Regions from separate parts of the Aeromonas popoffii genome, predicted to be linked through region 3. Evidence: riboswitches for the same ligand, from Rfam matches in the RefSeq annotation. Region 3 holds a riboswitch; each other region holds the start of a gene.
What was found. A riboswitch is a leader RNA that binds a small molecule or an ion and turns the genes downstream of it on or off. The one in region 3 is predicted to bind cyclic di-GMP.
Positions count from the first base shown of each region.

Region 1: it holds a riboswitch for cyclic di-GMP, as region 3 does, so the genes downstream of both, WJM78_RS03295 (glycosyl hydrolase family 18 protein) here and gbpA (N-acetylglucosamine-binding protein GbpA) in region 3, are expected to answer to the same signal.
Region 2: it holds a riboswitch for cyclic di-GMP, as region 3 does, so the genes downstream of both, WJM78_RS16500 (glycosyl hydrolase family 18 protein) here and gbpA (N-acetylglucosamine-binding protein GbpA) in region 3, are expected to answer to the same signal.

Region 1 covers NZ_CP149129.1:693,757-699,632, forward strand. The annotation lists gene WJM78_RS03290 (PAS domain-containing hybrid sensor histidine kinase/response regulator) at 1-1,351, shown strand, start outside; cyclic di-GMP riboswitch class I at 1,525-1,612, shown strand; gene WJM78_RS03295 (glycosyl hydrolase family 18 protein) at 1,724-4,336, shown strand; gene WJM78_RS03300 (glycoside hydrolase family 19 protein) at 4,412-5,876, shown strand, end outside.
Region 2 covers NZ_CP149129.1:3,616,618-3,622,493, forward strand. The annotation lists gene WJM78_RS16500 (glycosyl hydrolase family 18 protein) at 1-2,028, opposite strand, end outside; cyclic di-GMP riboswitch class I at 2,177-2,262, opposite strand; gene WJM78_RS16505 (ExeM/NucH family extracellular endonuclease) at 2,559-4,703, shown strand; tRNA gene WJM78_RS16510 (tRNA-Ala) at 4,842-4,917, opposite strand; tRNA gene WJM78_RS16515 (tRNA-Ala) at 4,966-5,041, opposite strand; tRNA gene WJM78_RS16520 (tRNA-Ala) at 5,107-5,182, opposite strand; tRNA gene WJM78_RS16525 (tRNA-Ala) at 5,248-5,323, opposite strand; tRNA gene WJM78_RS16530 (tRNA-Ala) at 5,352-5,427, opposite strand; gene gltX (glutamate--tRNA ligase) at 5,664-5,876, opposite strand, start outside.
Region 3 covers NZ_CP149129.1:4,370,062-4,375,937, reverse strand. The annotation lists gene WJM78_RS20290 (sulfate/molybdate ABC transporter ATP-binding protein) at 1-830, shown strand, start outside; gene WJM78_RS20285 (hypothetical protein) at 870-1,001, shown strand; gene cbl (HTH-type transcriptional regulator Cbl) at 998-1,945, shown strand; gene gbpA (N-acetylglucosamine-binding protein GbpA) at 2,020-3,441, opposite strand; cyclic di-GMP riboswitch class I at 3,508-3,593, opposite strand; gene WJM78_RS20270 (methyl-accepting chemotaxis protein) at 3,857-5,539, opposite strand; gene WJM78_RS20265 (M3 family metallopeptidase) at 5,836-5,876, shown strand, end outside.

The DNA.
Region 1 (5,876 bases), 1.2 Mb from region 3:
ACCCGATGGCCGGGTGATCGAGATGCAGGGCAACCCCATGCCAGCTGGCGGTTTCGTCATGACCTTTACCGACATTACCCCGTTTCGCGACGCCGAGCGGGTGCTGCGCGAAGCCAACGAACACCTGGAGGCGCGGGTGGCTGAACGCACTCACGAGCTCTCCGAACTCAACCGTCAGCTGCTGCTGGTGAACCAGCAGGTGGAGCGGGCCAACCACTCCAAAAGCCGCTTCCTGGCGGCGGTGAGCCACGATCTGACCCAGCCGCTCAACGCCGCCAGGCTGTTCACCTCTTCCTTGCTGGAGATGTTGCCGCCCCGGGATGAGACGGCCCGCATCGCCCGTCACATCGACGATGCGCTGGGGGCGACCGAGGATCTCATCACGGATCTGCTCGATATCTCGCGCCTCGAAGCAGGCAAGTTCAAGGCCAGGAAGCTGGATTTCGCCTTGCACGACGTGCTTGCCAACCTCAAGGCGGAGTTCGGGGTGCTGGCCCAGGCGGGGGGCATACAGTTCTCGGTGGTGGAGAGCAAGCTGGCCGTGTACAGCGATGTGCGCCTGCTGCGCCGGGTGCTGCAAAACTTCCTCACCAATGCGTTTCGCTACAACCCGGGCGGCCGTGTGTTGCTCGGTTGCCGCCGGATGGGGGACAAGGTGAGCATCGAGGTGTGGGACAACGGCCCCGGCATTCCGGCCGACAAGCAGGAGGACATTTTCGACGAGTTCTCCCGTCTCGATCACTCCCGCACCGCCAAGGAGCAGGGATTGGGGCTGGGGCTCGCCATCGCCCGCGGTATCGCCCTGGTGCTGGGCCACAACCTGACTCTGCGCAGCTGGCCGGGGAGGGGATCCGTGTTTGCCATCACCCTCAACCTGGCGACCCGTCCTGTCGCAACGACGCAGGTGGCGGCCCCCGCCCTGCGGGACAGCCAGCTGGAGGGGGTCCGGGTGCTCTGTATCGACAACGAGAGCGATATCCTCATCGCCATGCACTCCCTGCTGGGGCGCTGGGGCTGCGAGGTGGTCTGCGCCCAGAGCCTGGTTCAGGCTGAGGATCTCATCGCCGGTGGCTTCCTGCCGCAGCTGGTGTTGTCCGATTACCACCTGGATGACGGCAAGACAGGCTTGCAGGCGCTGCACATGCTGCGCCTCGCCCATGGCAACGACATCGGCGGCATCATCATCAGCGCGGATCGCAAGAGCGGGTTGCAGGCACAGATCCGTGAACACGGTTACGGCTATATCAGTAAACCGGTCAAACCGCTCAAGTTGCGGGCGCTGATGAACAGCATATTGCGGCCGGCCAAACTTGATGATGATCACGAAACAAGTAATTCGTCTTATTTTTAATCGCGACCTTGAGGGGGTAGGGTTGGTGTTTTTTTGCTCAATGAGGCGCTGTTTCTTCTCTTTTGAGGCTCTTTATCGATCACATGTGGTCTATTAATAACCGGTCGTTGGTTTGCCCTTCCTTATTTAACTTCTTATAGTCAACTGGCGATTATTTTTTGTCGCAAATCAAGTTGTGCCAAAGGCAAACCGGACGAAAGTTCGGGACGCAAAGCTTCCGGTCTAAGGGTCAGCAGTACCTAAGATAGCGGGGCCACCACAGGTTGTTTCGCCCATGGGCCAAGCCATGGTGCGATGTTGTCTACGTGACCTGTCAGGTTGGCGTTGCCTTTTTCGTTGTTTATTCCAAGAACGAAATAAGGATATTCAACTATGTTAAGTCCAAAACCCTCATTACTGGCATTGTTGGTCGGGGGCCTGTGTGCCTCCTCCGCGTTCGCAGCCGCACCCGGCAAACCCACCATAGGCTGGGGCGAAACCAAGTTCGCCATCGTCGAAGTGGATCAAGCCGCCACCTCCTACAACAAGCTGGTGACTGTCCACAAGGATGGCGCCCAGGTCAGCGTGAGCTGGAACCTCTGGTCCGGTGACGTTGGCCAGACGGCCAAGGTGTTACTCGATGGCAAGGAGGTGTGGTCCGGTGCCGCATCCGCCGCCGGCACCGCCAATTTCAAGGTGACCAAGGGGGGCCGCTACCAGATGCAGGTGGCCCTGTGTAACGCCGACGGTTGCACTCTCTCCGACAAAAAAGCGATCCTGGTGGCGGACACCGACGGCAGCCACCTGGTGCCGCTCAAGGCACCGCTGCAGGAGAACAACAAGCCTTACGCCAACAAGTCCGGCAAGGTGGTGGGGGCCTACTACGTGGAGTGGGGTGTCTATGGCCGCAAGTTCACCGTGGACAAGGTTCCGGCCCAGAACCTGACTCACATACTCTATGGCTTTACTCCCATCTGCGGCGGCAATGGCATCAACGACAGCCTGAAAGAGATCGCGGGCAGTTTCGAGGCGCTGCAACGATCCTGCGCCGGGCGTGAGGATTTCAAGGTCTCCATCCACGATCCTTGGGCGGCCATCCAGATGCCGCAAGGCAGCCTTACCGCCCATGACGAGCCCTACAAGGGCAACTTCGGCAACCTGATGGCGCTCAAGAAGGCCTATCCTGACCTGAAAATTCTCCCCTCCATCGGCGGGTGGACCCTCTCCGACCCCTTCTTCTTCTTCGGTGACAAGACCAAACGCGACACCTTCGTCGCTTCGGTGAAAGAGTATTTACAGACCTGGAAATTCTTCGACGGGGTGGATATCGACTGGGAGTTCCCGGGGGGGCAGGGGGCCAACCCCAAACTGGGCAGCGCCTCTGATGGCGAGACTTATGTGCTGCTGATGAAGGAGCTGCGCGCCATGCTCGATGAGCTGAGCGCAGAGACGGGCCGCACCTACGAGCTCACCTCCGCCATCAGCGCTGGCGGTGACAAGATTGCCAAGGTGGACTATCGCGCTGCCCAGCAATACATGAATCATCTCTTCCTGATGAGCTACGACTTCAACGGTGCCTGGACCAACACAGGGCTGGGCCACCAGACCGCGCTCTATGAGGCGAGCTGGGATCCCAACACCAAGTACACCACCGACAAGGGGGTGAAGGCGCTGCTGGGCCAGGGCGTGGATCCGGGCAAAGTCGTGGTAGGCGCGGCCATGTATGGCCGTGGCTGGACCGGTGTCAGCGGCTATCAGGGCAACAACCCCTTCACCGGCACCGCCACCGGCCCGATTGCGGGCAGCGAGGCGGAAGGGATCTGGGAGAAGGGGGTCATCGATTATCGCGGCATCGCCAAGGGCAAGATGGCCGGGGACTGGCAGTACAGCTACGACGAGGCGGCCGAGGCGCCCTATGTGTTCAAGGCCTCCACCGGCGAGCTCATCACCTTCGATGACGAGCGTTCAGTCAAGGCCAAGGGGCAATATGTGCTGGCCAACCAGCTCGGCGGCATGTTCGCTTGGGAAATCGATGCCGACAATGGCGACATTCTCAATGCCATGCACGAGGGGCTGGGCAACGGGGAAGGCACAACACCGCCGGTCAACAAGCCGCCGGTGGCCAGTGCAGGCAATGATATCGTCGTGACGGGCCCGGCCGAGCTGGTGCTGGATGGTTCTGCTTCCCGCGATCCGGAAGGGGCCGTGCTGAACTACAGCTGGACCCAGATCTCCGGTCCCAAGGCGACCCTGAGCGATGCCAACCAGGCCAAGGCCAAGGTGAGCGTCGACGCGGTCAGCCAGGACGTGAATCTGGTGTTCGAACTGACGGTGACCGACGATCACAACCTCAGTGCCAAGGATCGGCTGGTAGTGACCAACAAGGCGCCGCAACCCAACCTGCCGCCTGTGGTGACGGTGCAGGACAAGGTCTCGGTAGAGGCCGGCAAGCAGGTGGCCATCACCGCCAACGCCAGCGATCCCAACGGCGACACCCTGAGCTATCAGTGGATCGTCCCGGCCGGGTTGACCACCAGCGGTCAGAACAGCAAGACCCTGGTGGTGACAGGCCCCAACGTGACCGTGGAGGCCGGTTATGACCTCACGGTCACCGTGACCGACGGCGCGCTGGATGCCCAGGCCAAGACCCGCCTCACCGTGACCCCGGTCAGCGGTGGCGGTGACTGCAATGCCACCGATCCCGATGCCGCCAACTGGCCTGCCTGGAAGGCCACGACCACCTACAGCGGTGGCGAGAAGGTGAGCCACAACCAGCTGGTATGGCGCGCCAAGTATTGGAGCCGAGGCAATGAGCCCACCCCAGGGGCCGATCAGTGGCAGCTCGAGAGCAAGGTCGAGCTGGGCTGGGATACCGCAGCTGCCTATAACGGCGGCGATCTGGTCAATCACGGTGGTCGCCGCTGGCAGGCCAAATGGTGGAATCAGGGCAATGAGCCTGGCAAGTCCGGCGTCTGGCTTGATATCGGGGTCGCCAGCTGCCCGTAAGGGGGCAGCCCCAGACATGATGGCGGGGCTGGTCTGGCCCCGTCCCTTTTCGAAGAAAACCGGAGAACAACAATAATGAACAGAAATCGTACGACACTTCTGTTTGCCAGCCTGATGCTGAGCGGACACCTCTGGGCGGCTGACGTCTACAACATCAATCAGGGTTACAGTGGCGGCAGCCAGGTCAGTTTCAACGGCAAGATCTACGAAGCCAAGTGGTATGCCAATCCGGGCCAGAGCCCGGCGCTGCAGGTCGCCAATGAATGGGACTCTCCGTGGACCCTGCTGGGTGACGGCGAGGCGACCCCGTCCGATGGCGGCGGGGGCATCACACCGCCAGTGGAGGGGGGGAGCGGTGCGACCGAAGGCGCCCCCGTCTACCTGAGCCAGAGCGAGCTGGATGCCAGGGAGCAGACACTCACCGACTTCCCGGCCATGGCGGCAGTCAAGGCCTCCATCGCGACCCGTGACAATGCCGTGGTCGAGGCGGTGGCCCCCGGCCTGCCGCTCAACCCCGCCAACGTCAAGCGGGTCGAGGGGGTGATCAGCGAGTCGCAGTTCAACTTCCTGTTCCCGCTGCGGGCCCCGGAATACACCTACCGCGGCTTCCTGCAGGCGGTGGCCAAGTTCCCGGCTTTTTGCGGCGACTACAGCGACGGACGCAATGCCGAGGCTATCTGCCGCAAGTCGCTGGCCACCATGTTTGCCCACTTCGCCCAGGAAACCGGCGGTCACGAGAGCTGGCGACCCGAGCCCGAGTGGCGCCAGGGGCTGGTCTGGGTGCGGGAGATGGGCTGGACCGAGCAGATGCGCGGCGGCTACAACGCCGAGTGCCGGCCGGATGTGTGGCAAGGCCAGCAGTGGCCGTGCGGCAAGTTCGAGAACGGCGAGTTCAAGAGCTATTTCGGCCGTGGCGCCAAGCAGCTGTCGTACAACTACAACTACGGCCCCTTCTCCGAGGCCATGTTCGGCACAGTGCGCACCCTGCTGGATAACCCGGAGAGAGTGGCGGACACCTGGCTCAACCTCGCCAGCGCCGTCTTCTTCTTCGTCTATCCACAGCCGCCCAAGCCCTCCATGCTGCACGTGATCGACGGCACCTGGCAGCCCAATGCCCACGACCGGCAGAACGGGCTGGTGCCGGGCTTCGGGGTCACGACCCAGATCATCAACGGCGGGGTGGAGTGCGGCGGCGCGGCCGAGCATGCCCAGTCCCAGAACCGCATCACCTACTACCAGGCCCAGGCCCAGTATCTGGGAGTGCCAGTGCCGGCAGACGAGGTGCTTGGTTGCAAGAACATGAAGTACTTTGACGAGGCGGGTGCGGGCGCCTTGCCTATCTATTGGGAGAATGACTGGAGCTATGTGCCGGGCAACCCCAATGGCGGCAAGAGCTATGCCTGCAAGCTGGTGGGTTACCAGACCCGTTTCAGCGCCTTCAAGGCGCGGGATTACAGCCAGTGCGTGCAGCACTTCTTCCCCGAGGTGGTGATCGAGGACAACAGCGGTGGCAGCAACCTGCCGCCGGTAGCCAATATCA
Region 2 (5,876 bases), 750 kb from region 3:
GCCGTAACTTGGCAACGTTGTGATGCCCAGGCTGGCCGCGTGCTCCAGGTTCTTGGCATGCCACATGGGCACGGCGCCACCGCCGATCTCCTTGCCGTTCTTGTCCAGATCATGCCAGATATTGTCAATGCCGACCGCACCATTGCCGCACGGAATCGTACTGCCACCCGTGCCCGGCTGGCACTCGTTCTGGCTCGGCAGGGCCGCCTTGCCACCCAGACCGTGAGTGCCACCGCTCACCCCCTGCCAGCCGCGGGTGTAATAGGGCACACCCACGTTGATCTTGCCGGCCGCCAGCGCACCGCGGAAGTAGTGGGCAGACCAGGCGGCGTTGAGGTAACCGATACCGCCAAACTGGGCCTGATTGTATACGCCCCAGTGGGAGAGCTCGGGGTCGGCATTGTTGTCGAACAGCGCCGCATTGTGACCGACAAAATGGTTCCAGGCACCGTGGAAGTCATAGGTCATCAGGTTGACGTAATCCAGATACTGGGTGACCTGGAAGTTCTCCATGCCGCGCAGCAGGTAGGCTGACGCCGGTGAAGCTATGGTCAGCATGTACTTGCGACCATCCTCGATACCGGCATTGTCGAGCCGCGCCCGCAGTGTCTTCATCAGCACCTCGTAGTTGGCAAACAGCTTGGCACGGCACTGGTTGGAGAGCGGGAAGTCGTTGGGGTTGCCTGCATCCTTCATGGAGGTGGGGTACTCGTAGTCCACATCCACCCCATCGAAACCGTACTGGCGGATGAAACTCACCGCCGAATCGGCAAAGGCGTTGATGCCGGCTGTATTGACCGAGCAGTCGCCCTTGGTGGTGGCGGTGTAGAAGCCGCGGGTATCGGCCCAGCCCCCTACCGAGATAAGGGTCTTCACGTCCGGATACTGCTTCTTGTACTTGGAGATCAGGTTGAAGTGGCCCTGATAGGCGAATTCGGGATCCATCTCGGCGCCCGGCACACCATCCCAAGTCAGCTTGGTGGCTGCATCATCCACCTTGATCTGGTGACTCTGCTCGTCCACCGCCGCGAAGGCGTAGTTGATGTGGGTGAGCTTGTCCCAGGGGATGTCGTTCACCAGGTAGGCGGGCAGGCCATTCTTGCCAGTGCGCCAAGAGGTGAAGTAACCGATCACCCGGCGGGCGTGGTCATCCCCCATGCACTCGTAACCGTCCGGGCGATAGATCTGGCGAATGTCACAAGAGAGGTTGCCACCGGTGGGCGGCAGCGCCGCCTCTTCCACCTGCACATCGACCTGGGCAGACTCGCCCACCAGATTTTCCTTGTCGGTCGCCACCAGCTTGAGGGCGGCAGCCCCCTTGCTCTGGGGCGTCCAGCTCACCTGCCAGGGGGCGCTGACGTCTTCACCGACTTTCTTGCCATCCACGTAGAGCTCGACCCTGGCCACGTCATTGTTGGCATCGGTGACATTGCCACTGACCGCCACGCTGCGCCCCAGGGTCACCTTGGCACCGCTGGCCGGGCTGCTGATACTCACCCCGGGCGCCTCTGGCGCGACCACGGCATTGACGCTGAAGCTGGCATCCGCCTCGCTCAGCACGGCGCCATCCTTGTCCAGCCCACGAGATTTGAGTTGATGGGGGCCGACACCGGTAGCGACCCAGCTGGCCGACCAGGGGGCCCCGCTGCTGACCGCCACCTGCTGACCATCGATCAGATACTCGACCTTGACCAGGGCGCTGCTGTTGCCGCTCAGGGTGACCGCAAGGGCCACGGGTACACCTTCGTTGAAAACGCTACCAAGGGCGGGCGAACTGATTGCCAGCCCAAGGCCCGGATTCGTGCCGCCGTCGTTGAACAGCTTCCAGGCATCGGCCCAGACTGCACCCACACCGGGGGCATAGTGATAGGGGGATGCCCCGCACCAGCCGGAATAGGGAAATTCTTTGCATTCGTAGAGAGCGCCTGCGTTGCTGACCACATCGCCAGCCTTGTAAGCGGTGCCGGCCTGATAGGCGGGATAAGCGGCTTGTGCCCAAGCGGGCATGGCAGCCAGGGCCACCAGCATGGCAAGCCTGCTGGGCCTTAAGGTCTGTTGCATATTGTTATCTTCCTTGTTTTGTCTTGGCATTGGTCACCAGGGCAAAGAACAAGCGCAACCGGCGTGATGGGAGCAGACAACTGGCAATGGACGTGCCACAAACACCACCTTCACCCTGGGAAGCCCCGCTATCTGGATCGACTGATCTGGAGACCGGAGGCATTGCGTCCCGGCATTTCGACCGGTTTGCCCTTTACCTGGGTTCCGTGAGGAACAAGCCGAGTATAGGAATCAACCAGCAGAGTCTCAATCTTCATTCTCGAAGAAAAATATGTGGATGCAAGCCAGATCACACTTTCCCGAGAACAGTGAATTAATGATTTTGTCATTAATTTCATAACGTTAGTCAGGTCAAAAAAACCAGCACTGCCCTCATTTGCATCCCGGTAATGTGCGTTGGCTCACTGGTATGACGTGCCAGAAATGTGACAATGCGCGCCCTTGGTCAAGGTGCCAAGGCTATGGAAACACTGGCAAAAAATAAAAAAGGAACCGTTATGAAAGGAACACGTACCCTGCTGTCGCTGGCCGTGGGGCTTGCGATCGCCTCCCCATCCCTCCATGCCGCCAGCTTCAGCTGCCCGGCTGACAGTGCCCTCACTCCCATCCCCGTCATCCAGGGCATTGGTGGCAAGAGTCCCCTTATCCCCGATGGCAAGTTCGAAAGCGCCCAGAGCGTCACGGTCAAGGCGGTGGTCACGGCACTTGGTGAGAGTATCAACAAGGGTTTCTACCTGCAGGATCTGCAAGGGGATGACAACCCCCAGACGTCGGATGGCATCTTCGTCTACCTCAACGACAAAAACTTCGCCAGCAAGTACCCGGACATCAAGCCGGGTGCCGAAGTCTGTCTGGAGGCCAAGGTCGAGGAGTACTACAACCACACCCAGCTCAAGCCGGTCGTTGACAGCGGCGCCCCGCGTCTGCAGGTTCTCGCTCAGGGCTCTGTGCCTGCCGCCGCGCCGCTGCGGGTACTGGAAAACGAGACCCTGGCCCGGGCGCTGGAGCGTCACGAAGGGATGCGGGTACGCCTTGATGCTGACAGCGCGCTCAAGGTAAGCCGCAACTTCAGCTATGACTACGCCGCCAAACGCAACAATCTGGTGCTGTCACACCAGGCACCGCTGATGAAGCCGACCCAGCTGCATGCCGCCGACAGCAAGGAAGCCAAGGCGCTGGCCAGGGCCAATGCCCGCAACCGGGTATTCCTCGAGTCTGACTTCAAGGCCGCCGATGGCAAACTGCCCTGGCTGCCGGGCTGGGATCCGGAGCAGGGTTATCTGCGCATCGGCGATGCCCCGGTCAATCTGGATGCGCTGGTGGGCTACAGCTACAACGAATACCGGTTGATAGTGCCGCAGGATCAGGTGATCACCGCCGGCGATCTGCTGCGCACCAGCGATAACGATCGCCAGAGCGCACCGGCCCGTGCCGATGGCACCGACTTGCGTATCGGCAGCTTCAACGTGCTCAACTACTTTACCAGCCACTCCAGCGTGGGGGGAGCCCTCAATGTGCTGTGCAAGGATCAGGCGGATGCGGACAGCGCCAAGGGCTGCAACCGCGGCGCCAAAAACCTGGAGGACTTCCAGAAACAGCGTGCCAAGATAGTCAACGCCATCACGGAGATGGATGCCGATCTGCTCGGCCTGATGGAGATGGAGAACAACGGCTTTGACAGTCACTCCGCCATCAGTGATCTGGTGCAAAGCCTCAACGCCCAACAGAAGGAAGCTGACAAACAGTACGCCTTCGTGGCCCTGCCCAAGGCGCTGCTTGGCGACGAGCGCTTCTTCGGCGGCGACGCCATCATGGTGGCCATGATCTACCGGCCCGCCAAGCTGACGCCGCAGGGGGGTGCCAGCGTCATCACGCTGCCGGTACAGAAATACCAGGACGCGAAAGGAGTCGAGAAACAGGCCTCCCAGCGTGACTCCCTGGTGCAGAGCTTCACCGTCGAGGGCAGCAAGGAGCCGCTGACCCTGGTGGTCAACCACCTCAAATCCAAGGGATCCGGCTGCCTGGAGAACCTGGATGGCAAGGAGCCGGCCGATCTGCAGGGCAAGTGTACCGAGTTCCGGGTCAGTGCCGCCAAGGTGCTGGGCGACGCGGTGAACACGCTGCCGGGCATGGTCATGTTGGTGGGTGACCTCAACTCCTACGCCAGGGAAGATGCGATCCGGGTGCTGACCGACTATGTTCCGACCGAAGGTCAGCGCAAGATAGTCTCGGCCTCCCGGACCTTCCTCGGCGAGCAAGTCTATGAGCAGACCGGCAGCGAAGTGAGCAAGAGCTATGGCCTGATCGACATGAATGTCAGGTTCAACAAGGAGAAGGCTATCTCCTACAGCTACGAGGCCGAACTCGGCACCCTGGACTATGCCCTCGCCAACCCGGCACTGGCCAGCAAGGTAGTCGCGGTTGCCGACTGGCACATCAACTCGTTCGAAAGCAACCTGTTCGAGTACGGCCGTGATTTCAGCGGCGACATGATCAAGTCCGGCAACCCGTTCAGCGCCTCCGACCATGATCCCATCATCGTCGATCTCAAGCTGAAAGAAGAGAGCAATGGCGGCGGCGGTGCCATGGGCGCCCTGCTGCTGGCCCTGCTGCCGCTGGCCTGGCGTCGTCGCCGCGGCTGATGCGGCATTGCCATCACGCCAAAAGCCCGCTGCGATGCGGGCTTTTTTACGGGCAAGAGACGGGCTGGACGAAAAATGAGCCAAAACAAAAAGGCCACCGCGATAACGGTGGCCTTTTGGCTTCTTGTTACAAGAAATTGGTGGAGCTACGCGGGATCGAACCGCGGACCTCTTGCATGCCATGCAAGCGCTCTCCCAGCTGAGCTATAACCCCAAATTTCGTACTCAACAAATGGTTCTGGCGGCCATTTACCGTAAATAGTGGTGGAGCTACGCGGGATCGAACCGCGGACCTCTTGCATGCCATGCAAGCGCTCTCCCAGCTGAGCTATAACCCCACAAAGGTCGGCCTGGGTGATACACACCGCACTGCCCTGGGTACTGCAATTGCCAATTTGGAATCTGGTGGAGCTACGCGGGATCGAACCGCGGACCTCTTGCATGCCATGCAAGCGCTCTCCCAGCTGAGCTATAACCCCACAAAGGTCGGCCTGGGTGATACACACCGCACTGCCCTGGGTACTGCAATTGCCAATTTGGAATCTGGTGGAGCTACGCGGGATCGAACCGCGGACCTCTTGCATGCCATGCAAGCGCTCTCCCAGCTGAGCTATAACCCCTTTGATTCCAGATTGTTCGAGGAGAATTTGGTGGAGCTACGCGGGATCGAACCGCGGACCTCTTGCATGCCATGCAAGCGCTCTCCCAGCTGAGCTATAACCCCAACTCACCTCGGCGCTGACGAAGTTATCTCCGGCAACGGAGGCGCATGATAGGCATCACCCGCTTTGCTGTCAACCCAAAAATAACGCCGACTGGCGCGTTTAGTCAAAATTCAATCAGTTAGCTGTTTTTACCGACAGCACTGCCGCTATCTCGCTGTTTTATGTCACAAATCTGGTTAGCTGACAAAAACAAAGGGCTCCTCGCGGGAGCCCTTTCGCATGCCATCACAGGCACTTATTCCGCGGCCATGCGCGCTTCTATATAGGCCAAAGCGCGGTCGATGCGGGCCAGCACCCGCTCCTTGCCCACCAGTGCCATCACGGCGTCGATACCCGGGGACTGACCCAGACCGGTGACGGCAACACGCAGCGGCATACCAACCTTGCCCATGCCCTGACCCAGCTCGGCGGCAGTGGCTTCAATCAGCTCGTGCAGCGCTTCGGTGGT
Region 3 (5,876 bases):
AGCACTATGCCCTGTTTCGCCACATGACGGTGTTCGAGAACGTGGCGTTCGGCCTGCGGGTCAAGTCGCGCAGCGAGCGTCCGGCTGAGGCGGCGATCCGCGTCCGGGTCAAGGAGCTGCTGGATCTGGTGCAGCTCAGCCACGTGGCCGAGCGCTATCCGACCCAGCTCTCCGGTGGCCAGCGCCAGCGGGTCGCTCTGGCCCGCGCCCTGGCGGTGCAGCCCAAGGTGTTGCTGCTGGACGAACCTTTCGGCGCCCTCGATGCCCAGGTGCGCAAGGAGCTGCGCCGCTGGCTGCGCGAATTACACGACGAGTTGCACGTCACCAGCCTGTTCGTGACCCACGATCAGGAGGAGGCGCTGGAGGTGGCGGATCGGGTGGTGCTGATGAACGCCGGCCGGGTCGAGCAGATTGGCACCCCGGCCGAGGTCTATGACCAGCCCGCCAGCTCCTTTGTCCACAGCTTCCTCGGCAGTGTGAATCAGTTTCGCGGCCGGGTGGCGGAGCAGGGCCTGGGTATTGGCGAGCAGTGGCTGGGGGGCCCCATCAGCGCTCATCATCTGGCTCAGGGCAGTGCGGCTATCGCCTATGTGCGCCCCCACGAGCTGGAGATACTGCCGGCGGATGCGCCCGGCGGGATCAGCGCCACCATCACCCGTCTGTTACCCATGGGGCCGCGCATCCGGGTGGAACTGCGTGGCAATGGGGATACAAACGGTGCACACTTCGAGGCCGAACTGAGCAAGGAGGAGGCCAAAGCCTTCACATCGGGTCAGGGGGTACGACTGGTCGCCAAACAGGCTCAGCTCTATCCGGACTACCAGATCTGACGGTCATCGACGATTGAAATGGACAGATAGGATGGCGGTGTGAGCCCGCCTGGGATACAAGGGTGTCAGGCCGTTGCCGGACTCGATGAGGAGTCAGGTCAGGCAGATAACAAGAAAACGGCGGCGGGGTCGACCCCGACCGGCCAGTCAGCGCAGGAGGCGATGACGTGAATTTTCAGCAGTTACGTATTATTCGGGAGGCGGCGCGGCGGGATTACAACCTGACCGAGGTCGCCAATGCCCTGTTCACTTCCCAGTCCGGGGTCAGCCGCCATATCCGCGAGCTGGAGGAGGAGCTGGGGATAGAGCTGTTCATCCGCTATGGCAAGCGGCTGCTCGGCATGACGGAGCCGGGCAAGGAGTTGCTGGTGATCGCCGAGCGCATCCTCAACGACGCCAACAACATCCGCAAACTGGCCAGTACCTTTGCCAATCGCGAATCGGGCCGGTTGCTGGTGGCGACCACTCACACCCAGGCACGCTACGCCCTGCCACGGGTGGTGAAGGCCTTTCGTGAGCAGTTTCCGCTGGTGCAGCTGGAGCTGCACCAGGGCAGCCCGGAGGAGATAGTGCGGCTGGTGCAGGCTGGCGAGGTGGACATAGGCATCAGCAGCGAGCAGCTCGACAAGAGCGAAGGGGTGGTGGCGTTTCCCTATTACCGCTGGCACCACAATATCGTGGTGCCCGAGCAGCACCCCCTCACCGCCGAGCGGGAGCTGACACTGGCGGCGCTGGCGAACTGGCCCATCATCACCTATCAGGCCGGGCTGACCGGACGGGCGCGGGTGGATGAGGCGTTTGCCGAGGCGGGGATTGCGCCGCAGATCCTGCTGACCGCCCAGGATTCCGACGTCATCAAGACCTATGTCGAACTGGAGATGGGGGTCGGCATACTGGCGGACATGGCGTTCGACACCCAGCGTGACAAGGGGTTGGTGCAGCTCGACGGCAGTCGGCTGTTTGCGCCGCACACCGCCTGGATCGGTCTCAAGCAGGGGCAGTTCCAGCACAACTTCGCCTGGCAGTTCATCCAGCTCTGCAACCCCGAGCTGGCGCTGGCGGACATTCAGGCTCGCGCCATGGGCGGCGAGCCGGCCCTCGACTTCCAGATCTGAGGCTTGTCACACCATACACAACGGGGAGCCAGTGGCTCCCCGTTTTCGTGATGGCGTGATGGCTTGGCGCTGGATCAATTCAGCGCAATCCAGGCGCCTTGCCAGTGGGTACCGATGCCTGGTTCATATTGGGTGGTGCTGGCTGACCACTGGCTGCACCAGCCACTGGCGGGGAAGGGCCTGCACTGATAGACCTTGCCGTTCTTGGGTTGCAGCACCTTGGTGCCGTCGGTGTAGGACTTGAGCCCTTCCGGGAAGGTGAACTGGTAGTCACCACCGGACGGATCCTTGAGCATCAGATCCCGCGTCTGCTGCAGGGCTTCGCCACCCGCCTTCGGCCTGGCCTCGATCACCAGCTGATGGTGGCCGGCGCTGAGTCCCGCTAGCGGCATGGTGAAGCTCTGGCTGCTGTCCTTGATGTCGGCAGAGGAGTGGCCCTTGGCCACACCACCGTGGTCATACAGGGTGTTGGTGACGGCCAGATCCCCTTGTGCTGTGACGGTGAAGTCGAGGGTCAGCCTGCCGTTGTCGAGCAGGTATTCGCTCTCCAGACCGCTCACGCTGATGTCGTTGCCCACCGGTGGCTCCAGCTGTTCGAGCTGGATCTCGACGCGTTCCAGCGTGCTGCCTGCCTTGAGGTAGACGGGGTTCTGGCCGTAGACAGGGTTGAATTGGCCGTCGGCGTTCTGCTGACCGGCGCGGATCTGGCTCTGCTCGGTATTGATTTTGCTGGCCAGGGCATGGGCCCAGTTGTTTTTCTGGCCCTGTTCCGTGGTGGTGATGGTCAGCTCGGTCTGCAGATCGGGGCGTACGCCATTGGCGTCGAATACCAGGGTTCTGGCCCTGTCACCGGCCGCCAGATCGGTGGAAGGGTAGATGGTGCCGCCCTGGCTCCAGCTCAGTGGTGGCTGGGTGCCACCCTTGAAGTTGGCGTCGATCAGGTTGTAGAAGCTGTTGCTGGTATCGCCCACTTCCCACACCCCCAGGATCAGCTGATAGCCGGTGCGTTCTGGCAGGGTGCACCTGTGTGTGACCTGTTTGGGCGGCTGTACCATGTTGCCATCCACCACGCAGAAGGGGGTGAGATCGAAGGCCGCGCGGGTCAGCGACTGGTTCGGGTTCCAGTCCTGTTTAGTGAGGTAGTAACGCCAGTTGCGGGTGACGTGGTTGGCGGTGAAGGTCCAGCTGATGGCGAAGGGGCCGGCCTGCACTTCCCGCCGGGCCCAGCGATCGCTGGTCTGGGCGTTGAGTTCGCTCCAGTTCGGACTGCCCGCCGAGGCAATCTGACCATCCTGAGGGCCGGATTGCGGGAAGCCGGAAGGGCCTTCCACGCTCTGGGGCTCCCACTGCACTGCGCCACACTGGCTGTTGCCACCGGTCTTGCACAGATAGTTGCGCGATTCCGGCTGGCTGATATAGCCGTGGGCGAGCACACCCCCGCTGGCCAGCAGTGCCAGCGCCGTCGCGATATGATTGAGTTGGATTTTTGCTGCCATACAGTCCTCTGTTCGATAGATGTGGGCAGTCAAGTTGGCAGGGGAGTTCCCCTATACACACCTGCGTGTGGCAACCCCGCTATCCTGGACGACATGTCTTTAGACCGGAGGCTTTGCGTCCTGGCCTTTCAACCAGTTTGCCAAATGACTACATAAAGGGTCGCGCCGTCTCGTTTGACGACAATCCCATCATGACTAGTTTTGATTAAATAATTAAATATAAATGTTTGAGCTTAACCGCGTTGGCGTGGTGCAAATGCTTAACTTGATGTTCTTAAATGTATATTTAAGCTACTCACCTTGCTGAATGTCGTGAATCATCTCGATAAGATGCAAAAAAACGACATTTTTTATCAATAAAAAAACCCTGCCAGCGAGGCTGGCAGGGATGGGCATTGCGACAGGGCCGGACGGATCAGTGGCGAATGCGGGGACGTTCGGTTTGACCGGTCTGCGGATGCAGGGGCGCCCGTTGCCGGTCTATGGTGTTGCCGAGTTTGAACACCGCCAGCCGCTCGTCCAGGCTGCGGGAGAGGCCGGCCAGCAGCTCGCTCTCCTGGGCCAGTTGCGAGGCGGACTGGGACATTTCCAGTGCCGAGTCGTTGATGCCGCTGACGTTGCGGTTCATGTCCTCGGCCACCATGCTCTGCTGTTCGGCGGCGGTGGCTATCTGGGTTGCCATATCGCTCACGTGCTGGATGTGATTGACGATGAGGGAGAGATCCTGCCCTGCCTTCTCCGACTGGCTGACGCTGCTCGCCGCCAGCTTGCGGCTGGCATCCATGGCGCTGGCGGCGGTGACGGCCCGCTGTTGCAGTTGGGCTATGGTGCTCTGGATCTCCTCGGTAGACTGGCGGGTACGGCTCGCCAGGTGGCGCACCTCGTCGGCCACCACGGCGAAGCCGCGTCCCTGTTCTCCGGCGCGGGCTGCCTCGATGGCGGCATTGAGCGCCAGCAGGTTGGTCTGTTCCGAGATGGCGCTGATGACGGTGGTCACCTCGCTTATCTGCATCACCCCCTCCTTGAGCTGATTGACCTGCAGTGTGGCCTGCTCCACCTCGGTGGCCAGTGCCTGAATGCCATGCACGCTGGCATGCACGTCCCGGTTGCCGAGCCCGGCCTCGTTGGTGGCATCCTGGGTATCGCGGGCAGTATTTTCCGCGTGGCCCGCCACATCCGAGATGGTCGCGCTCATCTCGTTCATGGCGGTGGCGAGCTGAGCCAGCTGATCCCGTTGGCTGTTGACCGCCTGATTGGTCTGCTCGGCGGCGGCGGCGATGCGCAGGGCGGCATCCGCCACGTTGCGGGCACCCTGGCTGGCCTCGATCAGTGCGTGACGGATGGCGTCGAGCCCCTGGTTGGTGCAGGTGGCGACGACACCCAGCTCATCTTTGCCGTGTATCGGTATGCTGACCACCAGATCCCCGGCCGCCACCTGCTGCATGGCCCGCTTGATCTCGGCCAGCGGATTGACGATGGAGCGACTGATGGCAAAACCCAGCAGCCCCATCAGCAGGATCACCAGCAGGGTGGCGCCTCCCATCAGCTGGTACTGGGACCAGATGGTGGCCTCGATGTCTTGCAGCGGCACGCCGGATCCCAGGATCCAGCCCCAGGGCTGGTAGCCCGCCACCAGCGACATTTTCTGGGCCGTCTCACCCGTGGGGGCAATCCATTGATATTCCAGCCGGCCATGCTGGCCCCCCTTGCCAAGATCCACCATGCGCTGCCAGTGCGCCCCGGTGGTTGTGCCGCTCTCTCCCATCTGCTGGCCGACCAGCTCCGGTTTGGTGGGGTGCACCACCACGTGGCGGGTCTCATCGATCACGAACAGATAGTTGTCGCCATCGAAGCGCATGCTGCTGAGCATGGCCTTGGCTTCGGCCTGGGCCTGAGCGGCGGGCAGTGTGGTAGCGAGGGCCTGGATCCGGCTCATGGCGAGATCCAGCACAGCCTGCAGTCGTGCCTCCCGCTCACTCATCAGATTGCGATGCAAGGCACTGGCCGAGATGAGCAGCAGTGCGATAAAGCCGACCAGTGCCAGTGAGAGCAGCAACATCAATTTGCGGCTCACGGCGATATCACCGAGCTTGAACATAAGCTATTCCTTCTTTCCCGTACGGGTCTGGTTATGGCCAGTCATGACGATGGCCCTGATTATTTCGGTGTTAACATTTAATTAACTTTCAATGATTTGTGGTGACTGAACGCTAATTGAGCGTGTTGACAATTAGTATAGCCAGCAGACAGAAACCCTCACTTTTGGTAGTGTGGTTGTGCGCATCCCGGCGCACTATTTGCCTGCCCTATTTGCAAAAAGTGTGAATGAGTTGGCATTTCACCAAAAAAAGGAGTGGGCGCCCCAGGGGGCTGCCCCATAACAAGAGGGAATTTATGAGTTCCATTGCCAGGAATTACTTGAACCAGCTCAACGC